3 regions of the Streptomyces sp. NPDC001904 genome follow, and region 3 is predicted to be linked to each of the others. Evidence: predicted binding sites of a transcription regulator. Region 3 holds the regulator's gene; each other region holds the start of a gene.
The links. The regulator HrcA, encoded in region 3, represses chaperone genes, less so after heat shock. The targets are predictions, from matches to a motif close to TTNGCACTCNGNNNNNCNGAGTGCNAA.
Positions count from the first base shown of each region.

Region 1: a site for HrcA is predicted at 1,402-1,428, ahead of groES (co-chaperone GroES). Genes of this name have one in related genera too.
Region 2: a site for HrcA is predicted at 1,200-1,226, ahead of groL (chaperonin GroEL). Genes of this name have one in related genera too.

Region 1 is NZ_JBEOYI010000029.1:976-4,249, forward strand. It holds gene groL (chaperonin GroEL) at 1-793, opposite strand, end outside; gene groES (co-chaperone GroES) at 949-1,257, opposite strand; gene ABT127_RS32845 (hypothetical protein) at 1,625-1,933, shown strand; gene ABT127_RS32850 (polysaccharide deacetylase family protein) at 1,924-2,793, opposite strand; gene ABT127_RS32855 (polysaccharide deacetylase family protein) at 2,790-3,274, opposite strand, start outside.
Region 2 is NZ_JBEOYI010000019.1:21,680-24,953, reverse strand. It holds gene thrC (threonine synthase) at 1-84, shown strand, start outside; gene ABT127_RS26620 (MoaD/ThiS family protein) at 170-445, shown strand; gene ABT127_RS26615 (cold-shock protein) at 868-1,074, shown strand; gene groL (chaperonin GroEL) at 1,391-3,016, shown strand; gene ABT127_RS26605 (DUF6215 domain-containing protein) at 3,167-3,274, shown strand, end outside.
Region 3 is NZ_JBEOYI010000002.1:242,208-245,481, forward strand. It holds gene ABT127_RS03560 (DUF3097 domain-containing protein) at 1-240, opposite strand, end outside; gene ABT127_RS03565 (MBL fold metallo-hydrolase) at 275-1,027, opposite strand; gene hrcA (heat-inducible transcriptional repressor HrcA) at 1,168-2,184, shown strand; gene dnaJ (molecular chaperone DnaJ) at 2,185-3,274, shown strand, end outside.

The DNA.
Region 1 (3,274 bases), on a different contig from region 3:
TCACGACCAGGGTCGACAGGGCCTCGCCCTCGACGTCCTCGGCGATGATGAGGAGGGGCTTGGAGCCGCCGGCCTGGATGACCTTCTCCAGGAGCGGGAGCAGGTCCTGGATGGACCCGATCTTGCCCTGGTGGATCAGGATGTACGGGTCGTCGAGGACGGCCTCCATACGCTCCTGGTCGGTGACGAAGTACGGGGACAGGTAGCCCTTGTCGAAGGCCATGCCCTCGGTGAAGTCCAGCTCCAGACCGAAGGTGTTGGACTCCTCGACGGTGATGACACCGTCCTTGCCGACCTTGTCCATCGCCTCGGCGATGAGCTCGCCGACCTGCGAGTCCTGGGCGGACAGACCGGCGACGGCCGCGATGTCGGACTTCTCGTCGATCGGGCGGGCCGTGGCCAGCAGGTCCTCGGAGATGGCCTTGACGGCGGCGTCGATGCCCTTCTTCAGGGCGGCCGGGGAGGCACCGGCGGCGACGTTGCGCAGACCCTCGCGGACCAGGGCCTGGGCGAGCACGGTGGCGGTGGTGGTGCCGTCACCCGCGATGTCGTTGGTCTTGGTCGCCACCTCCTTCACCAGCTGGGCGCCGAGGTTCTCGTACGGGTCCTCGATCTCGACCTCACGGGCGATCGTGACACCGTCGTTGGTGATGGTGGGGGCGCCGAACTTCTTGTCGATGACGACGTTGCGGCCGCGGGGGCCGATCGTCACCTTCACCGTGTCGGCAAGCTTGTTGACGCCGCGCTCAAGGGCGCGACGGGCGTCCTCGTCGAACTTCAGGATCTTCGCCATGGGAGCGTTTCAGCCCTCTCGGAAAACTAGGGTGAAGCTTGGTGTGAAAACGAACCGCGCCCCCGACCCCGGCTGATGTGAATCGCGGGTGCCAGGGGCGCAGATCGAAAGCTGAAGCTATGTCGCTTCGGTGAAGCCGGTAATCCGGAAGCGGACTACTTCTCGACGATCGCGAGCACGTCGCGGGCCGAGAGGACGAGGTACTCCTCGCCGTTGTACTTGACTTCGGTGCCGCCGTACTTGCTGTACAGCACGATGTCGCCGGTCTTCACGTCGAGCGGAAGACGCTCGCCGTTCTCGAAGCGGCCCGGGCCCACGGCGAGGACGACGCCCTCCTGGGGCTTCTCCTTCGCGGTGTCCGGGATGACCAGGCCAGAGGCGGTGGTCTGCTCGGCGTCGAGCGGCTGGACCACAATGCGGTCCTCGAGCGGCTTGATGGCAACCTTGGAGCTGGTGGTCGTCACGATCCGACCTCCCCCTTCGGAGATCTCACGGGGTTAACTGTCTGAGGTGGCGACCAGGTGGATCCGTCGTCGCGGGTGCCGGACCTGCCCGTCGCTGTTGGCACTCTCCTACGGCGAGTGCCAGAGCCGAGACTATGACCGCGATTAGCACTCGGTCAAGCGGACTGCTAATCGAGCTCTCCGCGCGGCGCTCTTCCGTCCCTCTCGCACACCCTCCCCGGAGGCCTCCCGTAGGCCCCCGAAGGCCTCCGGCCGGGCACGGATCGGTCTCGGTCGGGGAACGTACGGGTGGAGCCCACGGTTCCGTACGAGAGTCCTGGCATGACCGGTCACCAGCGCACTCCGCCGTTCCCCGGGGGCCGCTGACATGGAGCGGCCGGACGACGACTGGTTCGCGGGCGGCTGCCTGGTGGCCCTCGTCCTGCTCCTGGAGGCCGCCTACCTGGCTCTCGTGGTGTTCAGCCTGGCCCTTCAGGGCCTCGGCGGCGCGGACCCGGAGCGGGTGGCGCCGGACCGGACCGAGGTGTGGCTCTGGTGCGGCGGTGCGGCGGCGGCGCTGTTCTTCGGGGCCGTGTTCCTGTGGCTGCGGCGCCCGTGGGCCGCGTCGGTCCAGCTGTTCGCCGCCGCGTGGGCGGCGACCCTGGCGGCCGCCGCCTGGCAGCGGGTTCAGACGTAGTCCTCCAGCCGGGCCACCGTGAACCCCTGCTCCTGGACCCGCCGCAGCATCCGCGAGGTCATCTCCGTCAGGGTCGTGCCCTTCAGGTCGGCGGGGCCGCGGAAGTGGGCCAGGATGATGTCGCCGGGGCGCAGCCGGTCCCCGTCGGCGTAGCGGAGGTCGTTGATCTGCATCGAGGCGCGCCACAGGACGATCGCGTCGATGCCGCAGTCGGCGGCCGCGCGCAGGGTGTCGGCGTCGTAGTCCCCGTAGGGCGGGCGGAACAGCCGCGGGGCCGACCCGAAGCGGGACTTGAGCCGGGTCTGCTGGCCGCAGATCTCGGCGTGCTGGTCGACGTAGCCCCGGCCGGGCAGGAAGGGATGGGTCAGGGTGTGGTTCTCCACCTGGGCGCCCAGCCGCCGCAGCCGGCCGAAGTGGTCGTAGCCGGTGGCCGCGGCGGAGTCGGCGAGGAACATGGAGATCGGCAGCCGCAGCTCGCGGACCATGTCGACGAACCGGGGATCCTTCTCGGCGCCGTCGTCGAAGGTCAGGAAGACGACCTTGTCGCGGGTGGGTACGTGGTCGATGACCGGCGGCACCCTGCCGGGGGCGCGGGCCGCGAGCGCCCGGTGCGGCCGGGGAGCCGGGGCCAGCGGGGCGGTCAGGCCCCAGCGGCGGTGGGCGTCCACGTCCGGGGCGGGGGCACCGGCCGCCGCGGGCGGGTCGGACCTGCGGACCTTCTGCGCCGCCTTGCGGCCCATCCGCTCGATCGGGTCGACGGACTGCGCGCACCCGGTGAGCAGCGTGGCGGCCAGCGCGCAGGCGATCGCCGCCCGCGCCCCCGGCCGCCGGAGACCGCCCCCCGCCCATGGAGCTGTCACAGGTAGTCCTCCAGGCGTGCCACCGCGTACCCCTTGCCGGTGACGTACTTCATGAACGTACGGATCATGTCGGGCATCGTGCCCTTCCAGTCCTCGCGACCCCGGAAATGCGTGAGGATGATGTCGCCCGGATGGATGTCGCGGTCCCACTCGCGGTAGTCCATTCGGTCCACGAAGACCTCGGCGTTCCAGATGGGCGCGTACTTCACCCCGCAGGACTTGGCGGCCTTCAAGGTGGCCTGGTTGTAGTTGCCGTAGGGCGGGCGGAAGAGGGTGGGGCGCTTGCCGTAGCGCTTCTCGATGACGTCCTGCATGCCGCAGATCTCGCGCTTCTGTCCCGCGTAGGACAGGCCCGGCAGGTAGGGGTGGGTCAGCGTGTGGTTGTTCAGGCTCACCCCGGCCTTCTGCATCGTCCTGAAGTAGCCGTAGTCCTCCTTGGCGAGGTAGTCGCTGAGGAAGGCGGTGTACGGGATCTTCAGCT
Region 2 (3,274 bases), on a different contig from region 3:
GCCGTCGCCGAGTCGTCGCAGGCCACCGCGACCATCCGGCCGTCTCTGGAGGCGTTCCGCGCCGCCGGGCTCGCCGCCGAGTAGATCCGCCCCTTCCCGTAGCCGGGGGCTCCGCCCCCGGACCCCGCTCCTCAAACGCCGGAGGGGCTGAAAAGACCGAGGTGAACCCATGAGCGTTTCCGTCCGGATCCCCACCATCCTCCGCACCTACACCGGCGGTCAGGCCGAGGTCAGCGCCGAGGGCGCCACGCTCGCCGACGTCATCGCCGACCTGGAGAAGAACCACACCGGGATCGCCGCCCGCGTCCTCGACGACCAGGGCAAGCTGCGCCGGTTCGTCAACGTGTACGTGAACGACGACGACGTCCGCTTCGAGCAGGGCCTCGACACCGCCACGCCCGACGGCGCCGGAGTTTCGATCATTCCCGCCGTCGCCGGCGGCTGACACACACAGAGTCATCCGAATTGCCCCCTCCGCGAGGAAAGCGGAGGGGGCAATTCTGCATGGTTGAGCGCGGTACAGTTGGGGAAGCTGGTTCGATTCCGAACGTGATGCCATGACGGGCGCATATGAGTTCCCGCCCGAAGCGCGACAAGAAGCAGCCAATGTGTCCCGCCCATTCAGGCCTTTTATGGCATTTGTGCGGCCCGACTTGCCCTGGGATCCATGCAGTTGGCCCGGTTTCCGCGATCATGCGTGCCCAGAATTCTCGTCCGACTGACCTGTTGCAGACGGCAGTTGGGCAGATACATTCAGCCGCGGTCGACGCGTTCCGGCGCACACCCCCAAACCCTTTGGGGCGTGAGGTCTGACCCGGGTCCGCGAAGTGCGGACTCGCGCAAGGGCCAGTAATAGGGGAGTTAGGCATGGCTCAGGGCACCGTCAAGTGGTTCAACGCGGAGAAGGGGTACGGCTTCATCGCGGTCGACGGTGGTGCGGATGTTTTCGTCCACTACAGCGCGATTCAGATGGACGGCTACCGCACCCTCGAAGAGGGTCAGCGAGTTGAATTCGAGATCTCGCAGGGCCAGAAGGGGCCGCAGGCCGACATGGTCCGCCTGGCCGCCGGCTGAGCGATCGACCGACTGCAGCACACAAGCTTCGTACGGTCCATGAAGGGCCCGCTCCCGGTTCGCCGGGGCGGGCCCTTCGTGCTGCCGTGCGCGGGCGCGCACCACCGCCCGATCTGTGATAGCCGCTTGCACTCGCATGGGCCGAGTGCTAATCATTGGGCTTAGCACTCTCCGAGTGAGAGTGACAGAACTTGGATCGGGTCGGTGAGGTCCGGGAGCCGGGTGGGGCAAGGAACCACAAGGCTCAAGGGCCGTCCGTCGCGGGCACCAGCACGGTCCGTTTGCGTTTCCACCCCGTCCGGGAGGACCACTTCACATGGCCAAGATCATCGCGTTCGACGAGGAGGCACGGCGCGGCCTCGAGCGCGGCATGAACCAGCTCGCCGACGCCGTCAAGGTGACCCTGGGCCCCAAGGGTCGCAACGTCGTCCTCGAGAAGAAGTGGGGCGCCCCCACGATCACCAACGATGGTGTGTCCATCGCCAAGGAGATCGAGCTCGAGGACCCGTACGAGAAGATCGGCGCCGAGCTGGTCAAGGAGGTCGCGAAGAAGACGGACGACGTCGCCGGTGACGGCACGACGACCGCGACCGTCCTGGCCCAGGCCCTGGTGCGCGAGGGTCTGCGCAACGTGGCCGCCGGTGCCAACCCGATGGCCCTCAAGCGCGGCATCGAGAAGGCCGTCGAGGCCGTCTCCGGTGCGCTGCTCGAGCAGGCCAAGGAGGTCGAGACCAAGGAGCAGATCGCTTCGACGGCCTCCATCTCCGCCGCCGACACCCAGATCGGCGAGCTCATCGCCGAGGCGATGGACAAGGTCGGCAAGGAAGGCGTCATCACCGTCGAGGAGTCGCAGACCTTCGGTCTCGAGCTTGAGCTCACCGAGGGCATGCGCTTCGACAAGGGCTACATCTCGGCGTACTTCGCCACCGACATGGAGCGTATGGAGGCCTCGCTGGAGGACCCGTACATCCTGATCGTCAACTCGAAGATCGGCAACGTGAAGGACCTCCTTCCGCTGCTCGAGAAGGTCATGCAGTCGGGCAAGCCCCTGCTGATCATCGCCGAGGACGTCGAGGGCGAGGCCCTGTCGACCCTGGTCGTCAACAAGATCCGTGGCACCTTCAAGTCCGTCGCCGTCAAGGCCCCGGGCTTCGGTGACCGCCGCAAGGCCATGCTCGGCGACATCGCCATCCTCACCGGTGGCACCGTCATCTCCGAGGAGGTCGGCCTCAAGCTGGAGAACGCCGGTCTCGACCTGCTCGGCCGCGCCCGCAAGGTCGTCATCACCAAGGACGAGACGACGATCGTCGACGGCTCCGGTGACAGCGACCAGGTCCAGGGCCGCGTCAACCAGATCCGTGCCGAGATCGAGAACTCGGACAGCGACTACGACCGCGAGAAGCTGCAGGAGCGCCTGGCGAAGCTCGCCGGCGGTGTTGCGGTCATCAAGGCCGGTGCCGCGACCGAGGTCGAGCTCAAGGAGCGCAAGCACCGCATCGAGGACGCCGTTCGCAACGCGAAGGCGGCCGTCGAAGAGGGCATCGTCGCCGGTGGTGGCGTGGCCCTCCTCCAGGCCTCCGCGGTCTTCGAGAAGCTGGAGCTGCAGGGTGACGAGGCGACCGGCGCCAACGCCGTGAAGCTCGCCCTGGAGGCCCCGCTCAAGCAGATCGCCGTCAACGGCGGCCTTGAGGGTGGCGTCGTCGTGGAGAAGGTTCGGAACCTGGCCGTCGGCCACGGTCTGAACGCCGCCACGGGCGAGTACGTCGACATGATCGCCGAGGGCATCCTCGACCCGGCCAAGGTGACGCGCTCCGCGCTGCAGAACGCCGCGTCGATCGCCGCGCTGTTCCTCACCACCGAGGCCGTCATCGCCGACAAGCCGGAGAAGGCGGGTGCCGCTCCCGCTGGTGGTGGCATGCCGGGCGGTGACATGGACTTCTGAGCCTGACGGTTCAGCCTGTCCTTCGGCGAGGGCGGTATCCCTTCGGGGGTGCCGCCCTCGTTTTTTTGCTTTCCCGCTGTCGGGGCTGGTCGCGCCCCTTACGGGGCGCTAATGTCCGTCTGCGATTTGATCAATGACGGGGTGGGGGACATGGAAGAGAAGCCGGTCAATGCGTGGGGGCAGGCGATAGCGGCCTTCGCGGTCGTGGGGGCGCTCGGCCTCGGGTTCTGGGTGCAGAACGAGCAGGCGGACGGTGGG
Region 3 (3,274 bases):
CAGCGTGACGGGCCTGCCCTCCAGCAGGAACCCGCGCGGCTCCATCGGGAAGACGCGGTGCTTGCCGAAGCGGTCCTCCAGGGTCACCGTCGGCCCCTGCGCCGTCTTCTCCACGCGCACCACCGCCCCGCAGAAGCCGGTACCGACCTCCTCGACCACCAGGTCCGGCTCGGCGGGAACCTCCGGAGCCGGCTTGTTCCGCTTCCAGGGAGGGGTCAGGTCAGGTGAGTACTGGCGCATTCGGCCGACGATATGAGGAAGGCGCCGGTCTCCGTCACGACACGCCGGAACGGGCCACCAGTGTGGCGCGTTGCGCGCGGACGAACGCCGCATTCACCACCGAACCGTGCCCGGGGACGTACAGCGCGTCCTCGCCGCCGAGCGCGAGCAGCCGGTCCAGCGCCGCCGGCCAGTGGCCCGGTGCCGCGTCCGGGCCCGCCTGCGGTTCGCCGGACTCCTCGACCAGGTCGCCGCAGAAGACGGTCACGGGGTTCCCCGGCACCAGGACCACGAGGTCGTGGGCGGTGTGGGCGGGGCCGAGGTTCGCCAGGAGCACCTGGAGGCCGTCCCCCAGATCGAGCGTCCACTCGCCGCTGACCCGGTGCCGCGGGGTGACCAGGACGTCGGTCGCCCCGGCCGCCTCGTCCGCGGGCAGCCCGTGCCGCACGGCGTCCTCGTACAGGGCGTCGCGGCCCCGCGCGAGGACGGTGTCGACGCCCACCGCCCCGTAGGTCTCGACGCCCGCGAAGGCGGCCGTGCCGAGCACGTGGTCGAAGTGTGGATGGGTGAGCACGATGTGCGTCACCCGTGCGTGTGCTCCGAGCAGCCGCCGGACGTCCGCGCGCAGCCGGGCCCCCTCCCGAAGTGAGGATCCCGTGTCGATCAGCAGGGCGGCACCGGATCCGACGACGAGGCCGGTCGTGGCGTCCCAGCCCGGCAGCCGGATCCGCCCCACGTGGGGCGCCAGCTCCTCCCAGCCCGCGGTCTTCCAGTCGACGACCGCCCTGACTTCGCTATGGCCTTCCATACGTCGACGCTAGCGGCCTTGCCGGGCCCGTACCCGTCGGCCGTACACTGAGCCGGGGACTCCTGGCACTCACCCATAGCGAGTGCCAGACAGGAAAGATCGCCAAAGATCGCTCAGGGCGAAGCTGGAGGTGTGCGCCGATGCTCAGTGAACGCAGGCTCGAAGTGCTGCGCGCCATCGTCCAGGACTACGTGGGCACCGAGGAGCCGGTGGGCTCCAAGGCGCTCACCGAGCGGCACCGGCTCGGCGTCTCCCCGGCGACCGTGCGCAACGACATGGCCGCCCTGGAGGACGAGGGGTACATCGCCCAGCCGCACACCAGTGCCGGGCGGATCCCCACCGACAAGGGGTACCGCCTCTTCGTCGACAAGCTCACCGCGGTGAAGCCGATGACCGGGCCCGAGCGGCGCGCCGTCCAGAACTTCCTGGAGGGCGCCGTCGACCTCGACGACGTCGTCGGCCGCACCGTGCGGCTGCTCGCGCAGCTGACCCGGCAGGTCGCGGTCGTCCAGTACCCGTCCCTGACCCGGTCCACGGTGCGCCACGTCGAGCTGCTGTCGCTGGCGCCCGCCCGTCTGATGCTCGTACTGATCACGGACACCGGGCGGGTCGAGCAGCGGATGATCGACTGCCCGGCGCCCTTCGGCGAGACGGCCCTCGCCGATCTGCGGGCCCGGCTCAACAGCCGGGTGGCAAGCCGCCGTTTCGCGGATGTGCCGCAGTTGGTGCAGGATCTGCCGGAGGCCTTCGACACGGAGGACCGCGGTACGGTCGCGACGGTGCTCTCCACTCTGCTGGAGACGCTCGTCGAGGAGTCCGAGGAGCGGCTGATGATCGGCGGCACCGCCAATCTCACCCGCTTCGGACATGACTTTCCCCTCACCATCCGGCCCGTGCTGGAGGCCCTTGAGGAGCAGGTCGTGCTCCTCAAGTTGCTTGGTGAGGTGGGCGATTCGGGCATGGCCGTACGCATCGGTCACGAGAACGCCCACGAGGGACTCAACTCCACGTCCGTGGTGTCGGTGGGCTACGGTTCGGGCGGCGAGGCAGTCGCCAAGCTGGGTGTCGTCGGACCGACACGCATGGATTACCCGGGAACGATGGGAGCAGTACGCGCAGTGGCACGTTACGTCGGACAGATCCTGGCGGAGTCGTAAGTGGCCACGGACTACTACGCCGTACTCGGCGTGCGCCGCGACGCTTCCCAGGACGAGATCAAGAAGGCTTTTCGGAGGCTCGCCCGCGAGCTGCACCCGGACGTGAATCCGGATCCGAAGACCCAGGAGCGGTTCAAGGAGATCAACGCCGCCTACGAGGTGCTCTCCGACCCGCAGAAGAAGCAGGTCTACGACCTGGGGGGCGACCCCCTGTCGCAGTCCGGCGGAGGCGGTGCCGGAGGCTTCGGCGCCGGCGGGTTCGGGAACTTCTCGGACATCATGGACGCGTTCTTCGGTACGGCGTCGCAGCGCGGGCCCCGGTCCCGCACGCGCCGTGGCCAGGACGCCATGATCCGGCTGGAGGTCGAGCTCGACGAGGCGGCCTTCGGCACCACCAAGGACATCCAGGTCGACACGGCTGTCGTCTGTACGACCTGCAGCGGTGAGGGTGCCGCGCCGGGGACCTCCGCGCAGACCTGTGACATGTGCCGCGGCCGCGGTGAGGTCTCGCAGGTGACGCGGTCCTTCCTCGGTCAGGTCATGACCTCGCGGCCGTGTCCGCAGTGCCAGGGCTTCGGCACCGTCGTGCCGACCCCGTGCCCGGAGTGCGCCGGTGACGGCCGCATCCGGTCGCGGCGGACGCTGACGGTGAAGATCCCGGCCGGCGTGGACAACGGCACGCGGATCCAGCTCGCCGGTGAGGGCGAGGTCGGGCCCGGTGGCGGGCCCGCCGGTGACCTCTACGTCGAGATCCACGAGCTGCCGCACCCGGTGTTCCAGCGGCGCGGCGACGATCTGCACTGCACGGTCACCATTCCGATGACCGCGGCGGCGCTCGGCACCAAGGTGCCGCTGGAGACGCTCGACGGGCTGGAGGAGATCGACATCCGTCCCGGGACGCAGTCCGGGCAGTCGGTTCCGCTGCACGGGCGCGGCGTCACGCATCTGCGGGGCGGCGGGCGCGGTGACCTCATCGTGCACGTCGAGGTGATGACGCCGCAGAAGCTCGATCCGGAGCAGGAGCGGTTGCTGCGCGAGCTGGCCAAGTTGCGGGGTGAGGAGCGCGTGAACGGGCAGTTTCAGCCCGGTC